3 regions of the Streptomyces sp. NPDC007971 genome follow, and region 1 is predicted to be linked to each of the others. Evidence: riboswitches for the same ligand, from Rfam matches in the RefSeq annotation. Region 1 holds a riboswitch; each other region holds the start of a gene.

The links. Region 1 has a riboswitch for cyclic di-AMP ahead of ACFZCP_RS44750 (NlpC/P60 family protein). Riboswitches for the same ligand answer to the same signal wherever they lie in the genome.
Region 2: linked by a shared signal. The riboswitch ahead of ACFZCP_RS28400 (peptidoglycan DD-metalloendopeptidase family protein) and the one ahead of ACFZCP_RS44750 (NlpC/P60 family protein) in region 1 are both predicted to bind cyclic di-AMP.
Region 3: linked by a shared signal. The riboswitch ahead of ACFZCP_RS00365 (NlpC/P60 family protein) and the one ahead of ACFZCP_RS44750 (NlpC/P60 family protein) in region 1 are both predicted to bind cyclic di-AMP.

The regions. Positions count from the first base shown of each region.
Region 1 is NZ_JBIBJK010000041.1:15,522-21,202, forward strand. Features, by position in the region: gene ACFZCP_RS44730 (HEAT repeat domain-containing protein) at 1-526, shown strand, start outside; gene ACFZCP_RS44735 (hypothetical protein) at 815-1,108, opposite strand; gene ACFZCP_RS44740 (hypothetical protein) at 1,599-2,177, opposite strand; gene ACFZCP_RS44745 (TetR family transcriptional regulator) at 2,744-3,343, shown strand; cyclic di-AMP (ydaO/yuaA leader) riboswitch at 3,693-3,863, shown strand; gene ACFZCP_RS44750 (NlpC/P60 family protein) at 3,872-5,095, shown strand; partial or broken gene ACFZCP_RS44755 (SpoIIE family protein phosphatase) at 5,201-5,681, opposite strand, start outside.
Region 2 is NZ_JBIBJK010000014.1:140,388-146,068, reverse strand. Features, by position in the region: gene ACFZCP_RS28420 (GNAT family N-acetyltransferase) at 1-675, opposite strand, end outside; gene ACFZCP_RS28415 (HPr family phosphocarrier protein) at 853-1,134, shown strand; gene ACFZCP_RS28410 (FCD domain-containing protein) at 1,423-2,118, opposite strand; gene ACFZCP_RS28405 (hypothetical protein) at 2,117-2,284, shown strand; gene ACFZCP_RS28400 (peptidoglycan DD-metalloendopeptidase family protein) at 2,448-3,206, opposite strand; cyclic di-AMP (ydaO/yuaA leader) riboswitch at 3,219-3,382, opposite strand; gene ACFZCP_RS28395 (insulinase family protein) at 3,652-5,040, opposite strand; gene ACFZCP_RS28390 (pitrilysin family protein) at 5,037-5,681, opposite strand, start outside.
Region 3 is NZ_JBIBJK010000001.1:80,581-86,261, reverse strand. Features, by position in the region: gene pcrA (DNA helicase PcrA) at 1-1,882, opposite strand, end outside; cyclic di-AMP (ydaO/yuaA leader) riboswitch at 2,168-2,340, shown strand; gene ACFZCP_RS00365 (NlpC/P60 family protein) at 2,348-3,559, shown strand; gene ACFZCP_RS00360 (tellurite resistance/C4-dicarboxylate transporter family protein) at 3,681-4,649, shown strand; gene ACFZCP_RS00355 (hypothetical protein) at 4,653-5,006, opposite strand; gene ACFZCP_RS00350 (NlpC/P60 family protein) at 5,421-5,681, shown strand, end outside.

The DNA.
Region 1 (5,681 bases):
GTTCCTCCTCGGCTGGGCGGCGGAGGAGGAACACCCGGACGTCCTGGCCGAGACCCTGTCCGGCCTTGGCCAGCATGAAGATCCGAGGATCGAACCACTGGGGCTTTCCTTCCTCGCCCACTTCGCCCCGCAGGTACGTGCGGGGGTTGCCTCGACCCTGAGGATCGTCGACTCGGAAAGGTCCGGGCGGCAGACGTTCACCCCCGAGGGACTGAACGCCCTCCTCGCACTGGCTCAGGACACCGACGCCTCCGTCCGCAAGGTCGCCGCCTACCGGCTCGCGCACAGCCTGAATCCGGAACCCGCCGTCGGGGACGTTCTGGCCGGCCTGCTCGACGACGATGACCAGCAGACCCGCATCTGGGCCGTCCATGGGCTGGCCGAGCGGGACGATCCGCGCTGCGTCGACGGCGCCGGCCGGGTGGGGCCCGTCGACGAGTACGAGGCCTGGTCCTGGATCCTTGGCGCGCCCGCACGGTACGAGCAGCGCCAGAGGGAACAGGACGCGCCAGCCAGGGCCGAGTAGCGCATCCTCGCCCCTACGTCCCACTGCCTGCCCGCAGCGGTCACCCTCGGAGACGAGTCCGCCCCGGCGACTCGATACGCGATGCGGCCGACCGCATGGTCGTGAAGTTGACCCGCCCGCCAACTTGGCTGCGGACCCGATGACGACGCACCCGGTCGTATCCGGCCCAGCGCAAGACCACGAAGTCGCACTGGAGTACAAGAGGCGGCAGCCCCACACCGAGGGCGGCGCTGGAAGAACGCGGCTCGGACCATGCCCGAGCAATGGTCAATCCTCTGGATCGCTGGGTCAGGCAGAGGGGTTGGCGCCTTCGATGGCCTGCGACCCGGAGGCCAAGGCGCCTGACTCGAGATGCTGAACGCCCTCTCCTCGGAGCGTCACGAAGGCGGTGAGGCCCGTGTCGAGTTCTGCCACTCGACGCCCGTAGACGACGGCCTGCGTCAGCGTCAGGTCGATCGCTTGTGCTGAACCGCCGAGCCGGTTGAAGCGGGCACCGCGGCGGACCGGTCCCCGCAGGCAGCGCACATGGACGGTGGCCTGTTCGAGGGACGCGACGATGACCCGGAGAATCTGCAGTTTCACGTGGCTACGACGCTGCCGGGGCCGGAGATCTCCCTCACGCGGCTGCCCCCTCCGTCTCGACACGGAGGCCGTTTCTTGAACGGGGCACCCGCGCGGACCGGGGGAGTGACGACTTCCGCCTCCAAAGCGGCGGCCGACCTGCGGCGGGCGCCCTCGCGGACGATCTCGTCGATCAAGGAGCCGGACCGGGCGGAACCGTCGTGGATGACTACGCTGAGCACGGTCGTGCCTTCCCGACCCGCGGTGCGAACGGGGGCCTGCTCGGTGACCACCACAGGATCATTCGTGAAAGTACGCCTTCCGGGCGCCCTGCTGGAACCGATCTACAAGTCCTGAGCATTGCTGGCCATGTTCTCGTCGTGGCCCGCTCGGCCGACGTGACCACCGGCGCGCTTACGTAGGGATGCTCGTCAACCACCGGCAGATGCGGCGAGTCCGGTGCGGGAGGTCATGGCTGACCGCCCGTACCGGTCATCTGCGAGAGCTTCGGTCAGACGGTCGCCGGCTGAGGCTCGGCCGTGGCGGAAACCGCCGAGTAGAAGACGGACTTGCCCTGCTTGGAGCGGCGGACATGGCCCTTGGCGACCATGGCTTCCAGAGTGCTCCGTACGACCGTGATCTTGATGCCGCGGTCCGGATGGGCACCGGTCAGAGCGTCGGTGACGTCGAGGGCCGAGCGGGGCTCACCCTCCTGGCTCAGGTGGCCGACCACGAGGTCGCGCAGAGTCGGGCCGGTGTCACCCTTGGGTGCTCGCGAAGACGGTGCAGTGGCTGCCGACTTCGTCTTCGACGTGGTCTTTCGTGCGCGGCTCGCCTTTTCCTTGCCGTCCTGCGGAGCGGGAGTTTCCTTGCCGCTCCGCGGAACGGGGGTGGTCTGACGGGGAAGAGAGGCCCCGGCGGAGCCGACGGACACCGTGTCGTCCGCTTTCTCCGCGCTGTCGAGTGCCTGCTGCATGGTGATCAGGAGGGCCTGGTCGTGGCGGAGCGTCTCCAGCTTCTCCTGAAGTGCGGCCACCTCGCTGCTGAGACGCTCCTGCTCTTCGGCGTTGCGCGTCAGGTCTTCTGCCACCCGAGCGGCGTACAACGGCCTGAGGCTGGTTGTTTCATCCTGATTCTCGGCCACAGTGACTCTCTCCCGGAAGTTGTGTGCCGTTGCTTGGCCGAATAGTACTCACAACAATTTCGATTAGCTTCTGTGCGTACCCAATCCGCAGTGGCATATACGTTCGGAAGGTCGGCATTCCGTGCAGCGAACAGGGCTCGACGCGTCGGCGAGAGTGACTCAACGGGTGTGAAAGTTGCGGGAGTTGACTCCGAACTTCACGTCGCAGTCGCCATGAACAAGGAATGTTCAGGGTGCTGAAGCGGTCGGAGTGTACCGATCGTCTTCGACGGCCTGCGCCGTTTCGCGCAGTGCGAGCGGGGGGTGGGGCGTTCACTCGCGTCCCGCAACGAAGTGCCCTCGGAGTGCTGGGTGCGACGTTCAGCGAGCGCGACAGTGTCGCTGCTCGTAGGTCGGACGAGGCAAGAACGACCACCCCGGTCCTGGCCGCCACTGATTCCTGGGTCCGTCCTGGGCTTCCCGGGGACGTCCGGCGACGGCTTTCGCGACCGATCGCGTACCCTGGGAGAACGATGGTTCTCGCACACGTACGGCAAGGGCGGCCCGCGATGCAGGAAGACCCGATCCGCACCCGGATCCTGGATGCGGCCGAGGAGCTGTTCTACGGCCAGGGAATTCAGGCGATCGGAATGGATGCCGTGCGCACTGCCGCCGGAGTCACCCTCCGGCGTCTCTACCAGCAGTTTCCCTCCAAGGGTGCGCTGGTCGAGGAGTATCTGCGGCGGCGGGACGCCCGGTGGCTGAACGATCTGAAGGAGCATGTCGAGGCGGCGGACGTGTCCCCCCGGGAACGTGTGCTGGTGGTCTTCGACTGGCTCCATGGCTGGTTCGAGGAGCCGGACTTCCGTGGGTGCGCCTTCATCAACTCCTTCGGCGAGCTGGGTGCCACGTCCCCGGAAGTCACCGACGCCGCACGCCACCACAAGGAGCGGTTCCGGCACTACGTGGCCGACCTGGCAGGACGGGCGGGAGTTCCCGCGGACGTCGCCGATCAGGTCGTGCTGCTCGCCGAAGGGGCCATGACCACCGCGGCCATCTCGGGCAGCCCCCGCCCTGCGGCTCAGGCCAGGGCGGCCGCGGCGACTCTCCTGCAGGGGCCGCGAGTCGCCTGAGGCGTACCGGCGGTCGGTTTGGGTCGCCGGGCGCGGCACACCTGCGGCGGCCTTGAGTCGAGGCGGGTTCCCGCCGGCATGGGCCTCCTCGGTCTCGCTCGGTGCCGCGAGCGGAGCGCTCGGTGGGAGCGCCGAGCCGAGCGCCCGGCGCTCCCGCATATGTGTGGACGGCGCAATTCCGGACCACTCGTCCCACACCGACGCGGATTGACTGCGCTCAACGACGCCATCGAGCAAAGGTCACGAAAATGTATCGGGCATATCGCCCATCATCCTTCACAGGGGCCACACGAGTTGGCTAGCGTTCCCGACAGGCCGCCCGACCCCCACCGGCGAACGTCGCCGGGCCGTGCGGCCTCCGCCGAGTCCGGCGCGCCCGCACGGCAGCCGGAGCCGGGGACCCACCGACCTTGGGGTGAACCGGTCCAACTCCCTTCCGGGGACAGGGCCGTAGGGCAACCCTTCCGAACCACCCGCCCGAACCCGACAGCTAACTCGGTAGGCGGAACATGGAAGGAGTCGCCTCCCTTGGCGTCGCACCGCAAGTCGGGCTCCACGGGCACGCGCGTAGTCGGCATACGCACCCCTGTCCTCGCCACGGCCGCCCTCACCTCCCTGGCCCTGCTGTCCCAGAACGCCGATGCCGCCCCCTCCGCCGGCCACAAGCCGAGCCTCGAAGAGGTCGAGAAGAAGGTCGACGACCTGTACCGCCAGGCCGAGTCGGCGACCGAGAAGTACGACGCGGCGAAGGAGAAGACCGCGAAGGAGCGCGAGCGCGTCGACGCCCTGCGCGACGACGTGGCCAAGCGCACGGCCAGCCTCAACAAGGCGCGTGAGGAGCTGGGCCTGTTCGCCGCGGCCCAGTACCGGAACGGGGTCGCCGCCCCCGACACCGCGACCTTCCTGCTCACGGACAACCCGCAGGACTACTTCGACCAGACGCAGCTGATGAGCCGGATGACCTCGCGTCAGAAGGGCGCGGTCGACGACTACATCACCGAGCAGTCCGCGACCATGAAGACGCGGCAGGAGGCCGGCCGGAGCCTCGAAGCGCTGACCAAGTCGCAGAACGACCTCCAGACGGCCAAGTCCACCGTCCAGACGAAGCTGTCCACCGCGCGGGAGCTGCTGTCCAAGCTGACGGCGGAGGAGAAGGCACGTCTGGCGGCGATCGAGAAGCAGAAGCAGGAGGAGGCGGCGCGCAAGGCGGCGGAGCTCGCCAAGCGGCAGGCCGCGGCGGCGCAGGCGGCGAAGAAGCAGCAGAGTGCGTCGTCGGGCTCGACCTCGGGCTCCTCCTCGGGATCCGGGTCCTCCTCGGGATCGGGCTCGTCCTCCGGATCCGGCTCGTCCTCCGGTTCGGGCACCTCCACCTCCTCGTCGGGCTCCACGTACGCCGCCAAGGCCGCGAAGGCGCTCGCCTTCGCCCGCGCGCAGGTCGGCAAGCCCTACGTCTGGGGCGCCACCGGGCCAGGCTCCTACGACTGCTCCGGCCTCACCCAGGCCGCCTGGAAGGCCGCCGGCGTCTCCCTGCCGCGCACCACCTACGACCAGGTGAACGCCGGCAAGACGGTGTCCCTGACCGACGCCCAGCCCGGCGACCTCGTCTTCTTCTACGACGACATCAGCCACGTCGGTGTCTACATCGGCAACGGCATGATGATCCACGCGCCGAAGCCCGGCGCCTACGTCCGCGAGGAATCCATCTACTACGGCGGTGACTCGATCATCCACAGCGTGGTCCGCCCGGCCTGACGTGCGGTGGCGGCGAGACGGCCGACCCGCAAGCGCGTGCATGCGCTTCCGCGTGCAGAGGCAGCATCTCGGCGTGAGAGCCCGGGCCGGTGCGGACCGGGCGTTTCACGGCTGCGCGGGAAGCTGCTGTTCCGTCCAGATGACCTTGCCGTCAGGCGTGTGGCGAACGCCCCAGCGGTCGGCGAACTGGGCCACCAGGAACAGGCCGCGTCCGCCCTCGTCCATGGTGGTGGCCCTGCGCAGGTGCGGGGAGACATCGCTGCCGTCGGACACTTCGCAGATGAGGCTGCGATCGCGGATCAGACGGACGCCGATGGGGCCGGTCGCGTGCCGGATGGCATTGGTGACCAGTTCGCTGAGGATCAGCTCCAGGGTGAACGCCTCCTCGTCCAGACCTCAGCCCTGCAACAGCCTGCCCGCACGCGCGCGCACGCCGGCCACGGCCGAGGGATCGGAAGGCACGTTCCAGGCCGCGGTACGGTCGTCATGGAGCAGCCGGGTGCGAGCGACCAGAAGGGCCACGTCGTCGCGCGGTGCGGTCGGCAGCAGCGCGTCCATCACGGCGGCACACATCTGCTCCGGTGTC
Region 2 (5,681 bases), on a different contig from region 1:
GCGGCCGACGCCGACGACCGCGACGGAGCCCGGTGCCAGCAGCCGCCGTACCGAGCGGGCCTCGGCGCGCTGCTCCCGGGCCCGCTGCACGGCGAGCGAGCGGTCGGTGGGTTCGAGGTCGAACTCCAGGCGGACGACGCCGTCCTCGAAGCTGCGCTCCTGGGTGTACCCGGCGTCCGTGAAGACCTTGATCATCTTGGAGTTGGCGGGCAGCACCTCGGCGGCGAAGCGGCGGATGCCGCGCTCGCGCGCGACGGCCGCGATGTGCTCCAGGAGGGCGGAGGCGACTCCGCGGCCCTGGTGGGCATCCTGCACCAGGAAGGCGACCTCGGCCTCGTCGGCGGGTGCGGAGGCGGGCAGGCCGTTGGGGCCGATGCGGTCGTAGCGTACGGTGGCGATGAACTCGCCGCCGACGGTGGCCGCGAGTCCCACCCGGTCCACGAAGTCGTGGTGCGTGAAGCGGTGGACGTCCTTGGCGGACAGGCGCGGGTAGGGCGCGAAGAAGCGGTAGTACTTCGACTCGTCCGAGACCTGCTCGTAGAAGCTGACCAGGCGGTCGGCGTCATCAACGGTGATGGGCCGGATGCGCGCGGTGCCCCCGTCGCGCAGCACCACGTCCGCCTCCCAGTGGGCGGGGTACTCATGCCGGTCGCGCCGGTCCGCCGGGCTCTGCATGGGCCCCAGAGTACGGCTCGCGTACGACAACGGCGCGAGGCAGTCTGTGGAGGACGAAGGCCGGACCGAGGCCGCGGTCCGGCGACACACCGGGGCAGGACGAAGGCCCGCTCCGGGCACGCTTCGCGATATGGGAAACTGGTCTAGACAACCCTGAACAGTGAAGGGCAGCAACACATGGCTGAGCGCCGCGTCAACGTCGGCTGGGCCGAGGGTCTCCACGCCCGCCCCGCCTCCATCTTCGTCCGGGCCGCGACGGCCTCCGGTATTCCCGTGACGATCGCCAAGGCCGACGGCAACCCCGTCAACGCGGCCTCCATGCTCGCCGTTCTGGGCCTGGGCGCCCAGGGCGGCGAGGAGATCGTCCTCGCCTCCGACGCCGAGGGCGCCGAGGCCGCCCTGGACCGTCTGGCCAAGCTGGTCGCCGAGGGCTTGGAAGAGCTGCCCGAGACCGTCTGAGCCGTACGCGGAAGCCGCGTCGCCCTTTCCGGGCGGCGCGGCTTCCGCGTTGTCGGGCCGCTGCGTCCTGGGCGGGACAGCCGGAGCGCTGCGCATGGCCGACCGGAGCCTTGGGCGTGAGCGGCGGGAGGCTTGGGCGTGAGCGGCGGAAGGTTTGGGCGTGGGCGGCCGGATGAATTCACCGCGGCCGCACGAACGGTGCACGGTCGCGAATTCACGAGGCGCCGAGAAAAAGGCAGCGGAAATGCACGTCCGCCGAATATCTCCTCTTTGTATACGGCGCCCGTGTTAATGCCGCAGGCTCGGCATGTTTACAGCATGTTGCGAATTCCTCACGCGCTCCGCGTGGTCCCCCTGTGAGGGGAATCGCAGCCGGTGCGCGGCCGTCGCGCGCTCGGCGTGGAGCGCCGTGATCGCCCGCGCGCGCTCGCCGTCGCCGCGCGCCACCGCGTCCACGATGGCGCCGCGCTCCGCCCACAGATCCACCGGGCTCGGCAGTGCCTCCACGGTGTACATCCAGGCGATCTTGTGCCGCAGCTGGGTCAGTACCGAGGTCAGCGAGGAACTGCCCGAGGCCTGCGCGAGTGTCTCGTGGAACCATCCGCCCAGCGAGCGCAGATCCTCGCTGCTGCCGTGCCTGGCCCGCTCCTGGCCCAGCCGGACCAGACCGCGCAGCACCTTGAGATGGGCCTCGGTGCGCCGCTGGGCGGCCCGGGAGGCGCCGAGGGGCTCCAGCAGCACGCGCATCTCCAGCAGGTCCGCGGCCTCCTGCTCGGTCGGCTCGGCCACACAGGCACCCGCGTGCCGCCGGGTCACCACGAACCCCTCCGCCTCCAGGGTGCGCAGCGCCTCGCGGACGGGGACGCGCGAGACGCCGTAGCGACGGGCCAGGACTTCCTCGGTGAGGCGGCTGCCGCGCTCGTGGACACCGGCGACGATGTCGTCCCGGATCGCCGTGCACACCGACTGCGCCGGAACACGCATGACCGACCTCCGTCTTAATCCCCGTGAAACGTCGACGATGGACGTGTGTTCCGTGACTCTATTGCAATGCGCCGGAATTTCCGACGGCGGGCCGGAATCCATGGATATTTTTTGGACAGCGGGTGCTGTCGGCGCAGTGAAAAACAGCGAAAGCCCCGGCTCGTGAGCCGGGGCTTGGGCTGGTCTCGGACACTCACACCGTGCGTGCCGGGTGTCCGGCGATCACGCCGTACTTGCCAGGGGCCGGACGGTCACGCCGTGCCTGCCGGGGGTCGGACGGTAGAGCCGTGGCCGCCGGGGGTCGGACGGGCACGGGGTGGCCGCCGGGGTCAGACGTTCACGCCGTGCTTGCGGAGGTAGGCGACCGGGTCGATGTCCGAGCCGTAGTCGGGGCTCGTACGGGCCTCGAAGTGCAGATGCGGTCCGGTGACGTTGCCGGTCGCGCCGGACAGGCCGATCTGCTGGCCCGGGGTGACCTTCTGGCCCACGGTGACGCCGATGGACGACAGATGGCCGTACTGGGTGTACATGCCGTCCGCCATCCGGATCACGATCTGGTTGCCGTAGGCGCCGCCCCAGCCGGTGGAGACGACGGTGCCGGCGCCGGCCGCGTGGACGGTCGTGCCGCTGGCCGCGTGGAAGTCGATGCCGGTGTGCGAACCGGAGGACCACAGGGAGCCGCCGGTCTTGTAGCCGGTGGAGACGTAGGAGTTCGCGATCGGGGCCACGAAGGCGTTCAGGCGCTTGCGCTCGGCGTCACGGGCGGCGCGTGCCCGGGCCTCGCGGTCCTTCCTGGCCTTCTCGGCGGCGGCCTTGGCCGCGGCCTCCTCGGCCGCCTTCTGCTCGGCGGCCTCCTTCTGGGCGGTGGCCTGCTCGTCGATCTGCTCCGCGAGCGAGTCGCTCACGGTGATGACCGGGGTGAGGCCGGTCTGCTCGGCGGGGCTGTCGGCGGCGGCGAGCGCCGGCGTGGCAGCGAGGGTACCGATGACACCGGTTCCGGTGAGGGCCGCGATGCCGGCCGCCCGGGTGGAGGTGCGCCTGACCCGGCCGGGCCTGCGGTGCTTCCCGGTGGCGCCTGTGAACGCCATGAAGTGGCTGGTCCTTTCCTTCCCTCTCGCCTACCGGGTTAGCTGACGGGTTCGGAGCAGGAAGGTCTCCTACGGACCCCCTCGCTCGCGCGCGGGCGTCCGATTCACCCCAGGGACTGCGGTGGGTCCCCGGCTCCCCTGGCTCGCGCCGTACGGGGACTCGGCGATGACTGTCCGGTGCCGCGGGTGCGGCGCACTGCCTGACGAACAGCCCGGACGACGCTAAGCGGCCCGACTTTCGATCCCCAAACGGATCCGCGTTTTTGTAGTACATCCCACAGGGCAGACAGGCAGCTCTGCCTCAATTCGGACATCCGGAGAAGGCGGGCGCACGGCCGTCCGGAGAAGGCGGGCGCACGGCCGTCCGGAGAAGGCGGGCGCACGGCAAGGGGCCCTGATGACCCGTCGGCCGTCAGAGCCCCGCGCGCGTGGTGCCGTGCGGCTGCTACTCGGCCGTCACGACGGTGACTTCACCGATCCCGAGCGCCTCGACCGGCGCCTTGATCTCGGCCGCGTCGCCGACGAGGACCGTCACCATGCGGTCCACCGGGAAGGCGTTGATGACCGCCGCGGTGGCCTCCACCGTGCCGGTGGCGGCGAGCTGCTGATACAGCGTCGCCTGGAAGTCGTCGGGCAGGTGCTGCTCGACCTGGTCCGCCAGGGTGCTCGCGACGGCGGCGGCGGTCTCGTACTTCAGCGGCGCCACCCCGACGAGGTTCTGCACGGCCACATCGCGCTCGGCGTCGGTCAGGCCGTCCGCCGCGAGCGTGCGCAGCACCGTCCACAGGTCCCCGAGCGCGGGACCAGTGTTCGGAGTGTCCACGGAGCCGCTGATGGCGAGCATCGAGGCACCCGTGCCGTCCGGCGCGGAGCGCAGGACCTGCCCGAAGGCGCGCACCCCGTAGGTGTACCCCTTCTCCTCGCGCAGGACCCGGTCCAGGCGGGAGGTGAGGGTGCCGCCGAGGCAGTACGTGCCGAGCACCTGGGCGGGCCACACCCGGTCGTGCCGGTCCGGGCCGATGCGGCCGATGAGCAGCTGGGTCTGGACGGCGCCGGGCCGGTCCACGATGACGACACGGCCGGTGTCGTCGGCGCTGACCGCAGGCACGGGCCGGGGTTCGCCGGGGGTGCCGGTCCAGGCGCCCAGGGTGTCGGCGAGCAGCGCGTCCAGGTCGGTACCGGTGAGGTCGCCGACGACCACCACGGTGGCCGTGGCGGGCCGCACATGACGGTCGTAGAAGGCGCGTACGGCCGCCGCGTCGATCTTCTCGACCGTCTCCTCGGTGCCCTGACGGGGGCGCGACATGCGCGAGGTCGCCGGGAACAGCTCCTTGGAGAGTTCCTTGGCCGCCCGGCGGGAGGGGTTGGCCAGTTCGTGCGGGATCTCGTCCAGGCGGTTGCGGACCAGCCGCTCGACCTCGCTCTCTGCGAACGCGGGCGCACGCAGGGCGTCGGCCAGCAGGGCGAGTCCCTTGGCCAGCCGGGAGGCCGGGACCTCCAGGGCGAGGCGGACGCCGGGGTGGTCGGCGATCGCGTCGAGCGTGGCGCCGGCCCGCTCCAGCTCGGCGGCGAACTCCTCGGCGGAGTGGCGGTCGGTGCCCTCGGAGAAGGCCCGCGCCATGATCGTGGCGACGCCGTCCAGGCCGGCCGGCTCGGCGTCCAGGGGCGCGTCCAGCAGCACCTCCACGGCGACGACCTGCTGGCCGGGGCGGTGGCAGCGCAGCACGGTCAGGCCGTTGTCCAGGCTGCCGCGCTCGGGGGCCGGGAACGCCCAGGGCCTGGCCTCGCCGGCCTGCGGCCGGGGGTGGAAGTCCATCGTGGCGAGCTCGCTCACTTGGCCGTCTCCTCGTCGTCGTTGCCGACCTCTACGGTCGCTTCCTGCTCCGGGTCCTCGGGCACGTCGGCGTCCTCGACGCCCTCCGGGGACTTCGGCTCGTAGACGAGGACCGCGCGGTTGTCGGGGCGCAGGCGGGCCTTGGCGACCTCCTGAACCTCTTCGGGGGTCACCGCCAGGACCCGCTGGACGGCGGTGAGGGCGAGCTGCGGGTCGCCGAACAGGACGGCGTAGCGGCACAGTTCGTCCGCGCGGCCGGCGACCGTGCCGAGCCGGTCCAGCCACTCGCGCTCCAACTGGGCCTGGGCGCGCTCCATTTCCTCGGGCGTAGGGCCCTCCGCGGCGAACCGGGCCAGCTCCTCGTCGATCGCGCTCTCGATGACCGGGACCTCGACGTCACCGGAGGTCTTCACGTCCAGCCAGCCGAGGGAGGGCGCGCCCGCCAGGCGCAGCAGGCCGAAGCCGGCCGTGACGGCCGTGCGGTCGCGGCGCACGAGCCGGTTGTACAGGCGGGAGGACTCGCCGCCGCCGAGGACGGTGAGGGCCAGGTCGGCCGCGTCCGCCTCGCGGGTGCCGTCGTGCGGCAGCCGGTAGGCGGCCATCAGGGCGCGGGCGGGCACCTCTTCGACGACGACCTCGCG
Region 3 (5,681 bases), on a different contig from region 1:
AGTCGGCGACCAGCGCCACCTTCTCCAGGAAGTCGGCGAGCGTGCCCTGCTCGTCCTCCCCGCGCTCCTGCTCGAACTCCAGCGCGACGGCCGCGAGTTCCTGGAGGTTCTCGATACGGGTCTCGTCCTGCGGGTCGGTGGAGGCCTGCAACTCGGCCAGGTAGCCGGTGCGTTCGAGCACCGCCTCCAGGACGGTCGCCGGTCCTGCCCCGGACTCCACGATCGTGCGCAGGTCCTCCATCAGCGTGTTGAACCGCTTGACCGCGTTGGTGGAGCGCGCGGCCATGCCGTAGGCCTCGTCCACGCGCTTGAGAGCCTGCGGGAAGCTGATCTTCTCGCGCTGGGAGAGGGCGTCGATCATCGCCTCCGCGCGCTCGCCGATGCCGCGCTTGGGGACGTTGAGGATGCGGCGCAGCGGCACCGAGTCCTCGGGGTTGGCGAGGACGCGCAGGTAGGCCAGGACGTCCCGGACCTCCTTGCGCTCGTAGAAGCGCACACCGCCGACGACCTTGTAGGGCAGGCCGACGCGAATGAAGACCTCTTCGAAGACACGGGACTGCGCATTGGTGCGGTAGAAGACGGCGACGTCCCCGGACTTCGCCTCGCCCGCGTCCGTGAGGCGGTCTATCTCGTCGGCGACGAACTGGGCCTCGTCGTGCTCGGTGTCCGCGACGTAGCCGGTGATCCGGGCGCCCTGGCCGGCGTTGGTCCACAGGTTCTTGGGGCGGCGGGACTCGTTGCGCTCGATGACCGCGTTGGCGGCGGACAGGATGGTCTGCGTGGAGCGGTAGTTCTGCTCCAGCAGGATCGTCGTCGCGTTCGGGTAGTCCTCCTCGAACTGGAGGATGTTGCGGATGGTCGCGCCCCGGAAGGCGTAGATCGACTGGTCCGCGTCACCCACGACGCACAGCTCGGCGGGCGGGAGGTCGTGCTCGCCCGGCGGGACGTCGACGTCCACGGCGGCGCGCTCGCCGGTGCCCACCAGCTCGCGCACGAGGGCGTACTGGGCGTGATTGGTGTCCTGGTACTCGTCGACCATGACGTGCCGGAAGCGGCGGCGGTAGTGCTCGGCCACGTCCGGGAAGGCGCGCAGCAGGTTGACCGTCGTCATGATCAGGTCGTCGAAGTCGAGCGCGTTGGCCTCGCGCAGCCGCGACTGGTAGAGCGCGTAGGCCTGGGCGAGGGTCTTCTCGAAGCCGTCGCCCGCCCGGGCGGCGAAGTCCTCCTCGTCGATCAGCTCGTTCTTCAGGTTGCTGATCTTGGCGCTGAAGGACTTGGGCGGGAAGCGCTTGGGGTCGAGGTCCAGATCGCGGCAGACCAGGGCCATCAGGCGCTTGCTGTCGGCGGCATCGTAGATGGAGAAGCTCGACGTGAAGCCGAGCTTCTTGGACTCGCGCCGCAGGATCCTCACGCACGCGCTGTGGAAGGTCATGACCCACATCGCGTTCGCGCGCGGGCCGACGAGCTGCTCGACGCGCTCCTTCATCTCGCCCGCGGCCTTGTTGGTGAAGGTGATCGCGAGGATCTGACCCGGGTGCACGCTCCGCTCGGCGAGCAGATGGGCGATGCGGTGGGTGAGCACGCGGGTCTTGCCGGAGCCCGCGCCGGCGACGATGAGCAGCGGCGAGCCGGCGTGGACGACCGCGGCGCGCTGGTTCTCGTTCAGCCCCTCCAGGAGCGCTGCCGCGTCGATCGCGGGGCGCGGGGCTCCGTCGCGGTAGTAGGCGTCCCGGTCCGGCGGCACGTCGAACTTCCCGCCGAACAGATCGCCCGGAAGCGACTCCGGAGCGTGATCGTCCTCGGGCGGCGGCGGGGGTTCCTCGTCGTTCCCGCGAGGGGGCTGGAGGTCCGCCAGGAAGCTGTCGTCAAAGAGGCTGCTCATCGCTCTCCGAGTCTAGGGTGCCGCACCGACAACCGGTCGCCGTCCCGGGAACACGGCCCCCGCAGGCACCCGCTATCGGACACGGTCCCGGAGAGTCGATCACCACTCCGCTCCGCGCCGATTGCCCCTCACGCTGCGAGAGCGTCTTGTCACGCCTGTATGAAAACGGCCTCAGGTCACGGAAATGTATCGGACATATGACACTCCAACCTTCACAGGAGTCACACGAGTTGGCTAGGTTGCGGTCAGGCCGCACGACCCCCTTCCGGCGAACGTCGCCGAGCGCTGCGGCCTCCGCCGAGTCCGGTACGCCTCCACATGGCCGCCGGAGCCGGGGACCCACCGATCCTGGGGTGAATCGGCCGACTCCCGTCCGGGACGAAGCCGTAGGGCAACCCTTCCGAACCACCCGCCCGAACCCGACAGCTAACCCGGTAGGCGGCCCATTGGAAGGAGTCGCCTCCCTTGGCGTCGCACCGCAAGCCGCGCCCCGGCACAGCCCTCGGAGCGGGCGTCCGCACACCCGCTCTCGCCACCGCCGCCATCACCTCCGTGGCCGTCCTGTCCCAGACGGCCGAGGCCGTCCCCGCACTCGACGGCCGTCCGAGCCCGGCCGAGATCGAGAAGAAGGTCGACGAGTTCTACCGCCGGGCCGACGCGGCGGCCGAGGAGCAGCCGGCGGGCCGGCAGCAGGGGAAGGCGGACGCCCTGGCCGAGGAGAGTGCCCGGCGCCCGGGCCGGCTCGCCAAGGCCCGTGAGGGGCTGGGTTCCTTCGCCACCGCCCCGGACACGACCGCCCTCCTCGCGGAGTTTCCGCAGGACCACTTCGCCCCGCACCGGGTGATGAAGCGGCTGGCCTCGCGTGTGAAGGACGCGGCCGAGCGGGGGCGGACCACCGCGGACCCCGACGCCACCCCTGACGTGGACCCCGGCGTGGCCCCCGAGGCGAGCCCCGAGACTTCGGCGGCACCGTACGACGTGAAGGCGGCCAAGGCCGCCGTCCAGAAGAAGCTCGTCACCGCGCGCGACCTGCTGTCACGGCTCACGGCCCAGGAGAACGCGCAGCCGGCCTCGGCCGGGCAGTGGAACCGGGAGGAGGCCGCATGGCAGACGGCCGAGCAGCCGGACCGGGAAGAGGCCACGTGGCAGACGGCCGAGCCGACGCGGCGGCGGGCACGGGCACGGCAGGAGACCGGGTCGCCGTCCACCGGATCCACCGGATCGCCGTCCACGGCATCCGCCGACTCATCGTCCATCGGATCCATCGGGTCGCGGTCCACCGGGTCGACCGGGTCCACCGGATCCGTCGGCTCGTACGCCAGCCGGGCCGACAAGGCGGTCGCCTTCGCCCGTGCCCAGATCGGCAAGCCGTACGTGTCCGGTGCCAGTGGCCCCGGCTCCTACGACTGCGCCGGCCTGACCCAGGCCGCCTGGAGAGCCGCCGGTGTGGCCCTCCCGCGCACCGGCCGCGACCAGGCCCGGGCGGGCACCCCCGTGCCCCTCGCCGACCTCCTGCCGGGCGATCTGGTCTTCTTCCACGGCGACAGCAGCCATGTCGGCATCTGCACCGGAGACGGCAAGCTGGTCCACGCCCCGACGCCCGGCGGGTGCGTCCGCGAGGAGCCCGTCTACCAGTGGGGCGAATCGGTCGTGCACAGCGTGGTGCGGCCCGTCTGACCGGTGCCCTCCTCCCGACCCGTACCTGCCCGACCCACGCTCTCCCGGCCCGTGCTCTTTTCGAGCCCCACGCGCGCGTGCCCTCCCCCCGCGGGCCGCCCGGCTGCCTAGCATCGGGCGCATGCCCGGCATCTCGGCTCTGCGTGCGTGGTGGGCGGGGCGTCCGCCGGCGGCGGGGGCCGCCGTGATGGCGACCGGCATCGTGTCGGTGGACCTGCACCTGGCAGGCGCCGAGACGCTGTCCCGGGTCTTCCTGTGGCTCGCCTGCATCGCCTGGGTGGCGCTCGCTGCGCACTTCGCCGTACGGCTGGTGGGGCAGTGGGAGCGGTGGGTGACCGAGGCCCGGAGCCCGGGCGCGCTCACCGCCGTCGCCGCCACGACGGTCCTCGGCACCCGGATCTCGGCGCTCGGCCTGCAGCATCTCGCGCAGACGTCACTGGCCCTGGCGGCGCTGCTCTGGCCACCGCTGCTGGTGCTCGTCGTACGGCACTGGCGGCCGCGCATGCCAGGGGCGGTGTTCCTGTGTTGTGTGGCCACAGAGGGGCTCGCGGTGCTGGCCGCGACCCTGGCCGCGGCCACGACGACCGCATGGCTCGCGCGCGCCGCGATGGTGCTGTTCTGGCTGGGCCTGGTCCTCTACGGGCTCGCCCTGGTGCACTTCGACCTGCGGCAGGTCCTGGAGGGGCCCGGGGACCAGTGGATCGCGGGCGGGGCGCTCGCCATCTCGGCGCTGGCGGGGGCGAGGCTGCTGTCCGCCGACAGCGCGCGTCTGTATCTCTGGAACGACGACGACCGCGGTGTGCTGCGTGACACGACGGTCGTGCTGCTGGTGCTGGACCTGGCCTGGTACGTGGTGCTGCTGGCCGCCGAGGCGGTCCGGCCGCGGCCGGGCTACGACACCCGGCGGTGGGCGACGGTGTTCCCGATGGGAATGACGGCGGCGGCCACGCTGTCGGTCGTGGCCGCCGTCGGGGGCGCATGGCTGACAGGGCCGGGGCGGGTGCTGGTGTGGGTGGCCGTGGCGGCCTGGCTCGTGGTCGCGGCGGGCGCCGCGCTCGCGGCCCGCGCCGGGATCAGCCGAGCGGGCTGAGCGTCACGTCCACAGCACGGCGATGAAGATGTTCGCCGTGGTCAGCAGGCCGACCAGCCCGAAGAGGCGCTTGTCGACCTTCTCCTCGTCGCGCTGCACGTAGACCAGCCCGAGGATCACGATCAGCAGGGCCAGCTTCACGCCGATCTTGATGGTGTTGACGTGGTGGTCGTCGGCCTGGTTGAGACCGACCAGGGCGACACCGGTGACCAGCATGGTGAGCGCGCCGTGCAGCATCCCGGGGACGAAGCGGGCGGTGCCCCGGCCCATCGCCTTCATCTGGGTGAGGAAACCGCCGAGCAGGGCCGCGATGCCGATGATGTGCAGGCCGACGAAGAGATGGATGAGTACGTCCATGAGCCCGGAGCCTAATGAGGGGCTCCCAGGGCTCAGGTCACCGGGCCCCCGGAGCATGTGCCGGCCCTGCATATATGCGCCCCATAGCACCCCACGGCCCCCGTGTGTTCCCCGTTCCGCACATCGGTCACCACGCTGCGTGAAGAGGGCGACTCCAGGCGAGCAATTCGGTCACATACCGTCACGGCGCGATCTGTCGCAGCCAGTTCCGTACAGTGCGTTACTTGCCTGTCACAGTCCGGCCTAGCGTCCTCCCCCAGGTGACCGGCTCCCCACCGCCGCCCGGGTCAGGGGCGGCACGCGGCCACCACCCCCGAGAAATCCGGCGGCGGCCCGCTCCCCCTGTACGGGCCGCCGCCGGACGCATCGACCGCTCGGGGCACAGAAGTCCGACGGAAGGACGTGACGGTCCAGGTGGCAGCGCACCGAAAGCCCCGCCAGCGCTCGCTCGGCGGCACCACCGTCCGCACGGCCGCCACCCTCGCCCTGGCGGGCGCAGCCGGCGCGACGGCCTTCGACGGGACGGGACACGCCGAGCCACAGCTGACGCCGGCCCAGGTGAAGACCAAGGTGGACAAGCTGTACCAGGAGGCGGAGGCCGCCACCGAGAAGTACGACGGCACGAAGGAGAAGGCGGACACGGCCCAACGACGTCTGAACTCGCTGCGGGACGAG